DNA from 2 places in the Klebsiella sp. KE9456 genome. Region 2 is predicted to be linked to the other one. Evidence: predicted binding sites of a transcription regulator. Region 2 holds the regulator's gene; the other holds the start of a gene.
What was found. Region 2 encodes PhoB, which activates phosphate uptake and scavenging genes when phosphate is short. Its sites were predicted from a motif close to CTGTCATAAAACTGNCNNAT; they were not measured.
Positions count from the first base shown of each region.

Region 1: phnC (phosphonate ABC transporter ATP-binding protein) is a predicted target of PhoB. The motif match lies at 2,615-2,634, and genes of this name have one in related genera.

Region 1 covers NZ_JBDYQK010000036.1:10,249-16,398, forward strand. Annotated here, with positions in the region: gene ABK821_RS23610 (hypothetical protein) at 1-154, opposite strand, end outside; gene ABK821_RS23615 (common pilus major fimbrillin subunit EcpA) at 411-998, opposite strand; gene ABK821_RS23620 (helix-turn-helix transcriptional regulator) at 1,172-1,714, opposite strand; gene phnC (phosphonate ABC transporter ATP-binding protein) at 2,683-3,525, shown strand; gene phnD (phosphonate ABC transporter substrate-binding protein) at 3,549-4,490, shown strand; gene phnE (phosphonate ABC transporter, permease protein PhnE) at 4,555-5,427, shown strand; gene phnE (phosphonate ABC transporter, permease protein PhnE) at 5,424-6,150, shown strand, end outside.
Region 2 covers NZ_JBDYQK010000026.1:51,653-57,802, forward strand. Annotated here, with positions in the region: gene sbcC (exonuclease subunit SbcC) at 1-1,087, opposite strand, end outside; gene sbcD (exonuclease subunit SbcD) at 1,084-2,286, opposite strand; gene phoB (phosphate response regulator transcription factor PhoB) at 2,576-3,265, shown strand; gene phoR (phosphate regulon sensor histidine kinase PhoR) at 3,287-4,576, shown strand; gene ABK821_RS21640 (YidB family protein) at 4,899-5,294, opposite strand; gene lysM (peptidoglycan-binding protein LysM) at 5,339-5,788, opposite strand.

The sequences.
Region 1 (6,150 bases), on a different contig from region 2:
TGACTAAGCGACCGCTGTCGGTTGTATTTCTGATCTCTTTACTTAACGTACTGCTGTCGCTGTTTATAAATGAGGAGATGTCGCCCACATCCAGCGCCAGGGCTGGCGTCATTCCACTAAGCAACAGGCCGATGGCCAGAATGTGATTTTTCATATGAATTCAGTCCGTGAAATAAGGCCTGGGCTTCCCCCTTGCCTCAAATTGCTGACAAAGTACGTTGTTCTGAAATTGCCCGGTGGCGCTTCGCTTACTCGGGCCTACGAAAAACACATAACATAATGATATTGTTGGTTTTGTAGACCTAACCAGGCATTAGCCGCCACCTGACGGAAATACGAGCACAATATCTGTTCCAGATTTGTCATCAGCCTCAGGCAGGGGCTTCCCCCTGACCGAGGCTATAGTCGGATCAGCTGGTCCAGGTCGCGTCGAACTGGACGCTGACGTCACCACTCCAGATACCTTCCGGCAGCGTGCTGAAATCCGTCACAGCAGTCGTACCATCAGTGGTACCGCTGATGATGGAGAACGTGAAGCCGTCCTGCGCAGTTGTACGGCCAGAAGCGTTATAGCCAGTGGACAGCGCGCTGAGATTACCACCCAGCGTGTTCGTAACCGTATCAATCATGGTGGTGTCACCCGTTTTTTCGACTGCCACGCCGTTATAATCAACGCCGACGCTGAGAGTGGAACCGGAGGTATCCAGTTGAGTCAGGGTATTAGTCAGCAGGCGGGACGTCAGTTTAAACGCGGTGGCGGTGGTATCACCTTCAATAGCCACATCAAACAGACCTTTCTGCGTATTAAATCCTTTAATGCCTTCGGCATACTGGAAAGCCAGGCTGCCCAGCGGCGTCACCACCAGCTTACTGGTGGTATCCTTTTTAGCGGTTGCCGACCAGGTTGCGACTGCCTGAGCAGTCACATCTGCTGCCTGAGCAACCCCCACACCGGCAAACGCAGTGACCAGAGCAATTGCAAGAACCTTTTTTTTCATAGCATTTTCTTCCTGAGTTTAATGAGAGACCCGATGTCCCACTTCTGTGCGCATTTCCCGCCATTATTCAGGGCTCAGGCCATATAAATATTGCCTGTGACCTGAATGACTGGCGGTATAATGACCTTGCGCACATATTTAAAAATTACGTTCACAAAAAAATAATCAGACCGCTAAAGCGCTAATTTATGTATTTTTGAATACAGTTTGGCTTCGGCATTCCGGCGATGAGTATAAACCGTCTTCACGCTGCAATTCTCAATTCTGGCGATAGATTTCGGATGCATTCCTTGCGCCGTCATGCGAATTATTTGCATTTCCCTGTTGGTGATCTTTTCTTTCTTGATATCCTTCCTCAGAAAACGGCCATTAATAACGTAGGCCAGATCCTGACGAATATTATTAGTTAGGTCGACGTAGACTACGCCACGAATTGCGCTATTGTAGTACCAATAATTAGCCAGAGCCTCAGAGCGCCTTGCCGCAATAAGTACAATTTGTTTTCCCTTCATTTCTGCCAGCCACTCATTATCGCGACGAATAAAATAATTCAACGAACTGGCGCTAAGGTTAATAAAAACAAATTCTTTGCACACTTTTTCAAGTGATAAATAAATTAAGCTATCAATATCCAGTATCAGCTCGGAGAGTCCCTTCAAAAAATATTTATCATGCGCCGGCCAGATGCATTTGCTCAGAGAGCATTTACGTTCCATATAAGTCAACCCCATAGTCCTGGAAATCTCGAACATATCACAACACCGCTGACAGTCCTGGCCTGCAAAATATAATTTTGTCAATTCCTCTTTGAAAAAAGGTCACCTGAGGCAAAGAATACTAAAAACATCTGTTTGTTGTGTTTCAGAATTTAGGATTTTTCTCCACGGGTGTCAATAAGTGTGAAAAAGGATAAATGACAATCTACCCAAATGATATCTAAATAATAAAAATAAGAATATTACGTTAAACATAAAAATCATTTACTTTCATGTGGTTATTAGTCACCTGCACGCTGGTTCTTAAATGATTATTATATTTACCAGGATCTTAGCCATAATCTATTAAGACTATTCTCACAAAAATATTCACTCAAAAAATAAAAATAACAAAAAACATTAACTAAAAAAGAATTTAAAACTATAAAACACAAACAATAAAGAATAAAATAAAGAAATTTAACTTAATTAATAAAATTAAAAACCATAAAAAATAATTAAAAAAGATTAAAATTCCATGAACGATAATAAAAATCAATCGCAACCGTATAATCTATATCCAACATCATGCAAGATACATCACAACAGCATACAACAGCGTCGTTATCAGCGCGTCCCCCTAAAAATCTGAAGCCTGTGATGAGAATTCTTAAAATCCCCTCCTGCACAATTCAAATTGCAGGCATCAGGCGATGTCCCGTATCAGGTTATGGTGTCGTCGTTGCGTCCAAAGCCCGTTAAGACGGCTTTACCTCCTCTACTGACCGTGACGTTCATTGTTAAACAACGTTGAACAACACTGACGCGAATCCTGAGAAGGGAGGCCGTGACGCAAGCCGCATAATATAAGAGGGTGCTCCTTTCACCGGCCACTGGCGAGTTCATTATTTGTTCGTCTTACTGTCATCGGGCCGTCATATAAAACGCCATAAATAGTGTCCAGTTGAATGACAAACCCGGACACGTTTATGAACAGTTCTCTGGCTGAGGTTGTGGAAAGCGACTATCAGCAATTTTCCCCCCCATTGACTCACCGACAACGAAAGGTCCTGAGCGTACAGAATCTGAGTAAATCCTACAGTGCACAACAAACCGTGCTGGATAGCATCAGTTTTGATCTTTATGCCGGCGAGTTAGTTGGCGTGATTGGTCGATCCGGCGCCGGAAAATCGACCCTCTTGCATGTACTGAATGGCACCCATAGGGCCAGCGGCGGCGAGATCCTGAGCTATCCGGAAGTCGGGGCGGCGCAGGAAATCTCAACGCTGTCAGGGCGTGCATTAAACGCCTGGCGTAGCCAGTGCGGAATGATCTTTCAGGACTTCTGTCTGGTCCCGCGCCTTGACGTTTTAACCAATGTGTTGCTGGGACGGCTAAGCCAGACCTCAACTCTGAAATCATTATTCAAAGTCTTTTCTGATGCCGACCGGGCCCGCGCTATCTCCCTGCTGGAGTGGATGAATATGCTGCCCCACGCGCTACAACGGGCGGAAAACCTCTCCGGCGGTCAGATGCAGCGTGTCGCTATCTGCCGGGCGCTGATGCAAAGCCCCCGAATTTTACTGGCCGATGAACCGGTCGCCTCTCTGGATCCGAAAAATACCCAGCGCATCATGAATGTTCTTCGCGAAATTAGCGAACAGGGTATCAGCGTGATGGTAAACCTGCATTCGGTGGAGCTGGTGCGTGAATATTGCACCCGGGTTATTGGCGTAGCCAAAGGCAAGATTATTTATGACGACCATCCCACTCAGCTTAGTCAGGATATTCTGCAACGGCTGTATGGCGATGAAATTAGCCAATTGCATTAAATTTCACTCACACGGACAAAATAATGAAAAAGTACATCACTGGCGCAGTTCGTTTATCCGCAGCGGTTGCAGGCATTATGATGGCGTGGCAGGCAAGCGCCGCTGAACAACCGAAGGAGTTAAATCTGGGTATCCTTGGCGGTCAGAACGCAACGCAGCAAATTGGTGATAACCAGTGCGTTAAACAGTTCCTGGATAAAGCGCTGAACGTCGATACGAAATTACGTAACTCTTCCGACTATTCCGGCGTTATCCAGGGCCTGCTGGGCGGCAAAGTTGACGTGGTATTAAGTATGTCCCCCTCATCGTATGCCTCGGTTTATCTTAATAATCCAAAGGCCGTCGATATTGTGGGGATTGCCGTGGATGATAAAGATCAGTCCCGCGGCTACCACTCGGTGGTGATTGTTAAAGCGGACAGTCCGTATAAAAAGTTAGAAGACCTGAAAGGCAAAGCGTTTGGCTTCGCCGACCCGGATTCCACTTCCGGTTTTTTAATTCCGAACCACGCGTTTAAACAGCAGTTCGGCGGCACCTCGGATAATGAATATAACCACTTTTTCTCCAGCGTGACCTTCTCCGGCGGGCACGAACAGGACATTCTTGGCGTGCTGAACGGCCAGTTTGCCGGCGCGGTAACCTGGACTTCAATGGTGGGCGACTATAATACCGGCTACAGCGTCGGCGCCTTCAACCGTCTGATTCGTATGGATCACCCGGACCTGATGAAGCAAATCCGTATTATCTGGAAATCACCGCTGATCCCAAATGGCCCGATTCTGGTCAGCAACGCCCTGCCAGCGGACTTTAAAGCCAAAGTCATCACCGCGATTAAAAAGCTGGATACTGACGATCACGCCTGTTTCATCAAAGCGATGGGCGGTACGCAACATATCGGCCCGGGCAGCGTGGCTGATTTCCAGCAGATCATTGATATGAAACGCGAACTGGTTAACGCACGTTAACCCCGCCCTGATGCCGCCGCCCGGCACTTATCGCCGGCGGCGACTGGTAGAGACATCGCGACACATGAATAACACTCATACCGAATTTGAACGCTATTATCAGCAGGTTCGCGCGCGGCAAAAGCGCGATACTTTCAGCTGGTCAGTGCTACTGTTGGTGCTCTATTTCGCCGCTGGCAATATGGCGGAATTTAATCTCTTTACGATCTGGCATTCGCTGCCCAACTTTCTCGATTACATGCTTGAAACCTTGCCAACTCTCCATGTTGCCGAACTGTTTGCCGATTCGCACACCAAAGGTTCGCTGGCCTGGTGGGGCTATCGTCTGCCGATACAACTGCCGCTGATCTGGGAGACGCTACAGCTGGCGCTGGCGTCCACGCTGGTGGCTGTGGCAAGCGCCACGGTGCTGGCGTTTGTCGCCGCCAATAACGCCTGGTCCCCGGCCCCGCTGCGCTTTACCGTGCGCGTGCTGGTGGCTTTTCTGCGCACCATGCCGGAACTGGCGTGGGCGGTCATTTTCGTCATGGCCTTTGGCATCGGGGCGATCCCCGGCTTTCTGGCCTTAATGCTGCACACCATCGGCAGCCTGACCAAGCTGTTTTATGAAGCGGTAGAGAGCGCACAGGATAAACCGGTCCGCGGCCTGGCCGCCTGCGGCGCGTCTCGGTTGCAGCGCATCCGTTTCGCTCTGTGGCCTCAGGTGAAACCTATTTTTCTCTCCTACGGTTTTATGCGTCTGGAAATTAACTTTCGCTCCTCAACCATTCTTGGTCTGGTGGGCGCCGGAGGTATCGGCCAAGAGTTGATGACCAATATCAAACTGGATCGTTACGATCAGGTCAGCATTACGCTGTTGTTGATTATTATCGTGGTGTCGCTGCTGGATATTCTGTCCGGCCGTCTGCGGCGCTGGGTTGTGGAGGGGAAACAATGAGTCAGTGGCAGAACCAACCGGATATCGCCGCCAGCCGTCGCCAGCATCAAGATTTGTATCAGGTCCAGGGACGCTATCTGCGCTATGTCGCCCTGCTGACGCTGACCTGCGTGCTCTATTATGTCTGGTTTTTTATGCAATTCGGCATCAGCGGCCAGCAACTCATCACCGGGGTTCAGCAAATCGGTCGCTATCTGCTGCGGATGTTCGTCTGGCATGACTTTTTCAACTGGCCGTTCGGTTATTATTTCACGCAAATCGCCATTACCCTGGCTATCGTTTTTGCCGGCACAATTACCGCAACGGTGATCGCCCTCATGCTCTCATTTCTTGCCGCACGCAACATTATGCGCGGCGTTATTCCGGGGATTATCGCTCTGCTGATGCGCCGATTGTTTGATATCCTGCGCGGGATTGATATGGCGATCTGGGGGTTGATTTTTGTCCGCGCCGTCGGGCTCGGGCCGCTGGCCGGGGTACTGGCGATTATCATGCAGGATACCGGTCTGCTGGGTCGTCTGTATGCCGAAGGACATGAGGCGGTTGACCGCGCGCCGGGTCGCGGGCTAACCGCAGTAGGCGCCAACGGTTTACAGAAACATCGCTTTAGCATTTTCACTCAATCTTTCCCGACGTTTCTGGCGCTGAGTCTGTATCAGATTGAATCCAATACCCGTTCAGCCGCGGTACTCGGTTTTGTCGGCGCGGGCGGCATCGGCCTGA
Region 2 (6,150 bases):
TTTCCCATTGTTGATAGCGCTCGTGCTCTTTCAGCCATGCTGATAGCGTTTGCCGGAGAGCGTGCAGGCGTTCTGACTGTTGCTGCGCGGCGAGACGAATGCCAGCCCGTAAGCGTAATTTCTCATGTAAGCGAGCATTTACTTCTTCTCTCTGGCGGCGAATTTGCGCCAGCGCGGCGGTTTGTTCCTGCTGACGCGTCCAGTGCGGGCGTAAATGCTCCGCAGGCTGCGCATTGAGTAGCGCAGTCAACTGCGGCTGGGCCTGTTCGAGAGCCTGTCGGGCCTCGCGCAGCGCGGCCTGCGCTTTTCGGTCTTCCGCTGTCAGTTCGTCGCGACGCACCAGCCACTGACACGCATGTTGTAGACGGGTCTGTTCGCTAATCTGCTGTTTTTCTTCATCAGTAAGCGCTTGCAAACTTTTCTGGAGTGACTGCTGCTGTTCATCGCTCAGCAACAGGACGCCGGAGGCCAGGGCCTGTATTTTTTCCAGCTCAACGCGAGCGAGCTTATGTTTTTCAAAGACCAGAGCGGAAATCTGGCCGTAAATTTCGGTGCCGGTTAGCTCTTCCAACAATTCGGCACGCTCTTTGGGTTTGGCGTTGAGGAAGGCGGCGAATTGCCCCTGCGATAGCAGCATTGAACGGGTGAAGCGGCCGTAGTCCAGCCCGGTGAGCGAGGCGGTCATCTCCAGCTTATCTTTGACTTTATCAGCGAGGATTTTGCCGTCGTCGCAGCGCGCCAGTTCGACGCGCGGGGCCTGCAGATTACCGTCCGGCTGGTTTCTTGCCCGGTTCTGGCTCCAGAAGGCGCGGTAGGCGGTACCTTTAACTTCGAATTCCACTTCCGCCAGGCACTCGGCGGTATCGCGGGTCATCAGATCGTTTTGCGATTGCGACACGCTGCTCAGGCGCGGGGTTTCGTGATACAGCGCGAGGCAGATGGCATCCAGCAGCGTGGTCTTCCCGGCACCCGTTGGCCCGGTGATGGCGAACAGTCCGTTGCTGGCGAACGGCTCGCGGGTGAAATCGATTTTCCATTCACCTTTTAACGAGTTGAGATTTTTCAGGCGTAAGCTCAGGATTTTCACAGGCGGTCCTCACCGTTCAGGCTATGCAGGGTTGCATTAAACAGGTGTTCCAGGCGTTGCTGTTGCGCCTCTTCCAGGGTTTCCAGCGCCAGACGACGGGCGAAGACATCCTCGACCCGTAGTTCGTTGAGGGTTTCCCGTCTTTCTCCCGCCAGAATGCGCTCGCGCTGGTCGCGGCTGCGGCGCACCAGCAGCACTTCTACCGGGAGCGTTTCGGTCTTTTCCTGAATTTTCCTTTGAATATCATGTAAATATTCATCACTGGTGATTTCGATATCCAGCCATACGGCAGGTGACCGATCGTCGCTTTGCCATTGATTAAGCTGCTCGCCAATACTGGCGAAATCGCCTTTTAAGACCGCCAGCGGCTGGGTGATGGGCACGATAAGGGGCGTGACCTCCGCCAGGCGGCCGTCACGAAAGGTCACCAGATTGACGCTTTTGTTTTTTCCGGTTTCATCAAAGCTCAGCGGGATGGGCGAGCCGCTATAGCGAATATGCTCGCAGCCGCCGACGATCTGCGCCCGGTGTATATGGCCGAGCGCGATATAATCGGCAGGGGGGAAGTGGCTTGCCGGGAAAGCATCGAGAGTACCGATATAGATTTCGCGAACTGCATCGCTTTTGCTGGCGCCGACGGTGGTTAAATGGCCGCTGGCAATAATTGGCAGTTGTTGGTTGCCGCGCAGGGCGCAGGCCTGCTGGTATTGCTGCTGGTAGTAGTCGCTGATGGCGTTGAGAAGCTGCTGCTGCTTTTCGCCGCTGGAGTGTCCGGCCTGGCTGGTCACCAGTTCACGCGGGCGCAGGAAGGGCACCGGGCAAAAAATGGCCCCCGGTGAACCGTCGCGCCGCGGCAAAATAAAGGGAGCGTGACCCGCGTTGGCCACCACCGTGGTTTTCAGGAAGGCGAGAATGTCCCGCGATTCATTAAGCGTCGCCACTGAATCGTGGTTTCCTGCCAGCACCACCAGCTGGCAGCCGGTTTGCTGTAGCTGAACGACAAAACGGTTATACAGCTCGCGCGCGTAGCTTGGCGGAGAGCCGGTATCAAAAATATCGCCAGCGACAATAATCGCATCAACGTCATGCTCCTGTGCGCGGGACAGCAGCCAGTCGAGAAATGCCTGGTGCTCAGCGGCGCGACTTTTGCTGTAAAAATTCTGGCCCAGATGCCAGTCTGACGTGTGAAGGATGCGCATAGTGGTCCCTTAGCGAAAAAACGTAAGCGGTATTATATACCTGTCATACTCCTGGTTGCTTATGTGTTGGCTACGCTCGCCCCGGTGACATCGTTACCTGTGCGCCAGAGACCTGCTCCCGTGCCGCCTTTAAGCACCCCGGATAACACCGCTCTGCGGTGAGTTAAGTCCGTGTCATAATTCAAAATCCGTGTTCATCAGTCCGTCATTTTTTCATAAATCTGTCATAAATCTGACGCATAATGGCCGCGCACTTCTATACTGATGGCTAAAAAATACAGGGTAAATAATGGCGAGAAGAATTCTGGTCGTTGAAGATGAAGCTCCAATCCGTGAAATGGTCTGCTTTGTGCTGGAGCAAAACGGCTTTCAGCCGGTTGAGGCGGAAGATTTTGACAGCGCGGTTAATCAACTCAATGAACCCTGGCCTGATTTGATCCTCCTTGACTGGATGCTGCCGGGTGGGTCAGGTCTGCAGTTTATTAAACAACTTAAGCGTGAAGCGATGACCCGCGATATTCCGGTGGTGATGCTGACCGCACGCGGCGAAGAGGAAGATCGCGTCCGCGGGCTGGAAACCGGAGCGGATGATTACATTACCAAACCATTCTCACCGAAAGAGCTGGTGGCGCGGATTAAGGCCGTGATGCGACGCATTTCGCCGATGGCGGTGGAAGAGGTGATTGAGATGCAGGGGCTGAGCCTCGATCCGTCTTCACATCGCGTGATGACCGGCGAAAATCCGCTGGAGATGGGGCCAACGGAGTTTAAATTATTACACTTCTTCATGACACATCCGGAACGGGTCTATAGCCGCGAACAGTTGCTGAATCATGTCTGGGGAACTAACGTCTATGTAGAAGACCGAACGGTGGACGTGCATATTCGTCGTCTGCGTAAAGCGCTGGAACATAGCGGCCATGATCGGATGGTGCAAACGGTTCGCGGCACGGGATATCGTTTCTCTACCCGTTTCTGAATGTTGACAGGAGTGTGACCCGTGCTGGAACGGCTGTCATGGAAAAGGCTGGCGCTTGAGCTTTTCTTGTGTTGTATCCCGGCCCTGATCCTCGGGGCGCTTTTGGGTCATCTGCCGTGGTTTCTGTTAGCGGCGGTGACAACGCTTCTTATCTGGCATTTCTGGAATCTTATGCGCCTGTCGTGGTGGCTGTGGGTTGATCGCAGCATGACGCCGCCGCCTGGCAGCGGCAGTTGGGAACCGCTGTTGTACGGTCTGCATCAGATGCAGATGCGTAATAAAAAGCGTCGACGCGAACTGGGTAGCCTGATTAAGCGTTTTCGCAGCGGTGCGGAATCTCTGCCTGATGCGGTGGTGCTGACCACGGAAGATGGCGTCATGTTCTGGTGCAACGGTCTGGCCCAGCAACTGCTGAATCTGCGCTGGCCGGATGATAATGGGCAGAATATCCTTAATCTTCTGCGCTATCCTGAATTTACCCACTATCTGAAATACAGAGACTTTTCAAAACCGCTTAATCTGGTGCTGAATAATGCCCGCCATCTGGAAATTCGCGTGATGCCCTATAGCGATAATCAACTGTTGATGGTGGCGCGCGATGTTACGCAGATGCACAATCTCGAAGGGGCGCGGCGTAATTTTTTTGCCAATGTCAGCCACGAGTTACGTACCCCGCTGACGGTATTGCAGGGGTATCTGGAGATGATGCAGGAGCAGGAACTGGCCGGGGCCACGCGCGAAAAAGCGTTACACACCATGCGCGAGCAAACGCAGCGTATGGAAGGGCTGGTGAAACAGTTGTTGACATTGTCGCGAATTGAAGCGGCGCCGGTGCTGGCGATGAACGATAAAATTGATGTTCCGATGATGCTGCGGCTCGTTGAACGCGAGGCACAAACGCTAAGCCAGCAGAAGCATGTTTTGCATTTTTCAGTCGATCAGGCGCTAAAAGTGCTGGGCAATGAAGAACAGTTGCGTAGCGCGATTTCCAATCTGGTGTATAACGCGGTTAATCATACCCCGGCGGGAACGGAAATCACCGTTAGCTGGCAGCGTGCGCCGCACGGGGCGTTGTTCCGTGTGGAGGACAACGGGCCGGGGATCGCGCCGGAACATATTCCACGCCTGACTGAACGTTTTTATCGGGTGGATAAAGCGCGTTCGCGGCAGACCGGCGGCAGTGGACTGGGGCTGGCGATCGTCAAGCATGCCATTAGTCATCACGACAGCCGTCTGGAAATTGAGAGTACGCCGGGTAAAGGCACGTGTTTCAGCTTTTTGTTACCGGAACGTTTGATCGCCAAAAATTAATCCTCAGCGCCTGATCTGTAGTGGTTCAGGTGCGATCGGGTTGTGCCGGTTCTGGGATACGGGTAGCGGCGAGAATAATGCTGGTCAGTTAGGGGGCAGTCATCCGCGTGCATTGTTCAGGAATCGCCCGGCGGCGTTTCGCTTGCGCGGACCGACAGGTGATGTGTAACCTATTGATATCATAATTTTTGTAGGCCGGGCAAGGCGTTAGCCGCCGCCCGGCGCAAATGCGGGCACAATATCTGATACAGGTTTATCATCAGTCTCAGGCCTGAATACAGGCCTGTAATTTGCCACGCGTGAATACTCAAATGACGTAAATCTAACTAAATAACTTACCTTTCAGCAGATTAATCCCTGCAGAGACCAGATCGCCCTCAGCCGATGCTTCGCCCTGCGGTGACAGACCATCGACGATTTTTGGCAAGTATTCGGCAATTAGCGCCGAGGCGGTTTGCGAATCAATGCCCAGTTTCGCGCCGAGTTCCTGTAGCGCAGGCGAACCAAACACCGAAGCGATCTGCTCGCTATTTACCAGCATATTGCTCTGCTGGCTAAGCCACGACTCGACGATTTCACCTAAGCCGCCGTTGCGAAATTTTTCCAGAATTCCCTGGATACCGCCCTGCTGTTCAATCCAGGCCATGATCGCCTGAAGTTGCTCAGCCTTGCCAGCCTGCCCGCCAGACATGCCGCCGATTAGATCGAATAATCCCATTGCCGACTCCCTACAAACATTGCTAATAATCTTTAATTCACGACTTACTTCGCCGGGATAATCAGTACCTGACCCGGATAGATCTTGTCAGGATGCGTCAGCATCGGTTTATTGGCTTCAAAAATACGCGGGTAGTCATTGGCGGAGCCATACATTGCTTTCGAGATGGCGCTCAGGGTATCGCCGGATTTCACCGTGTAATAACGGCTTTCCGCCCCGCTTTGCGTCACAGTAACGCTATCATTGACTTGCCCAATCCCGGTGACGTTACCTACCGCTACCAGAATTTTTTCCTTATCTTCCTGTGAGCCGACGTCGCCCGTCACCGTCGCGGTACCATCGTCCGCGACATCAATATTGACCTTTTCGGCACCAGGCAGGTTAAGGCTATCAATGTGTTTTTTCAGCTTATCGGCCTGATCTTCCTTGCTGCCGCCGGATACGGCATCCCAGACTTTTTCGCCCGCTTCTTTCACAAAACTTAATAATCCCATCTATCCCTATCTCCATTACTGTTTCACGATGAACATTTTCATCAGACCCGATAACCCGGGTTCTAATCCACTTCAACATTCACGATGTACGTCTTGATACACCCGTCATAACCGCAAAATCCTGAAGCAGTGCAATCTGCACATTGAAGTATACCCAATAATCGTCAATGTGCAGAATATTTGCCTTGATATATCCGCTGTCCGCGACATAAAAAGATAAATATCTGTCGTTATCTGTTTCGTTTCTCAACGATAATATCATTGTGGCAACGTCCAGATATGACACTACGCGGCCTGACGGATAAGCCATCAGGGCTCCGGTGTGCGAAATATCATCATTCTCCCCAGAGAATGACACTTTG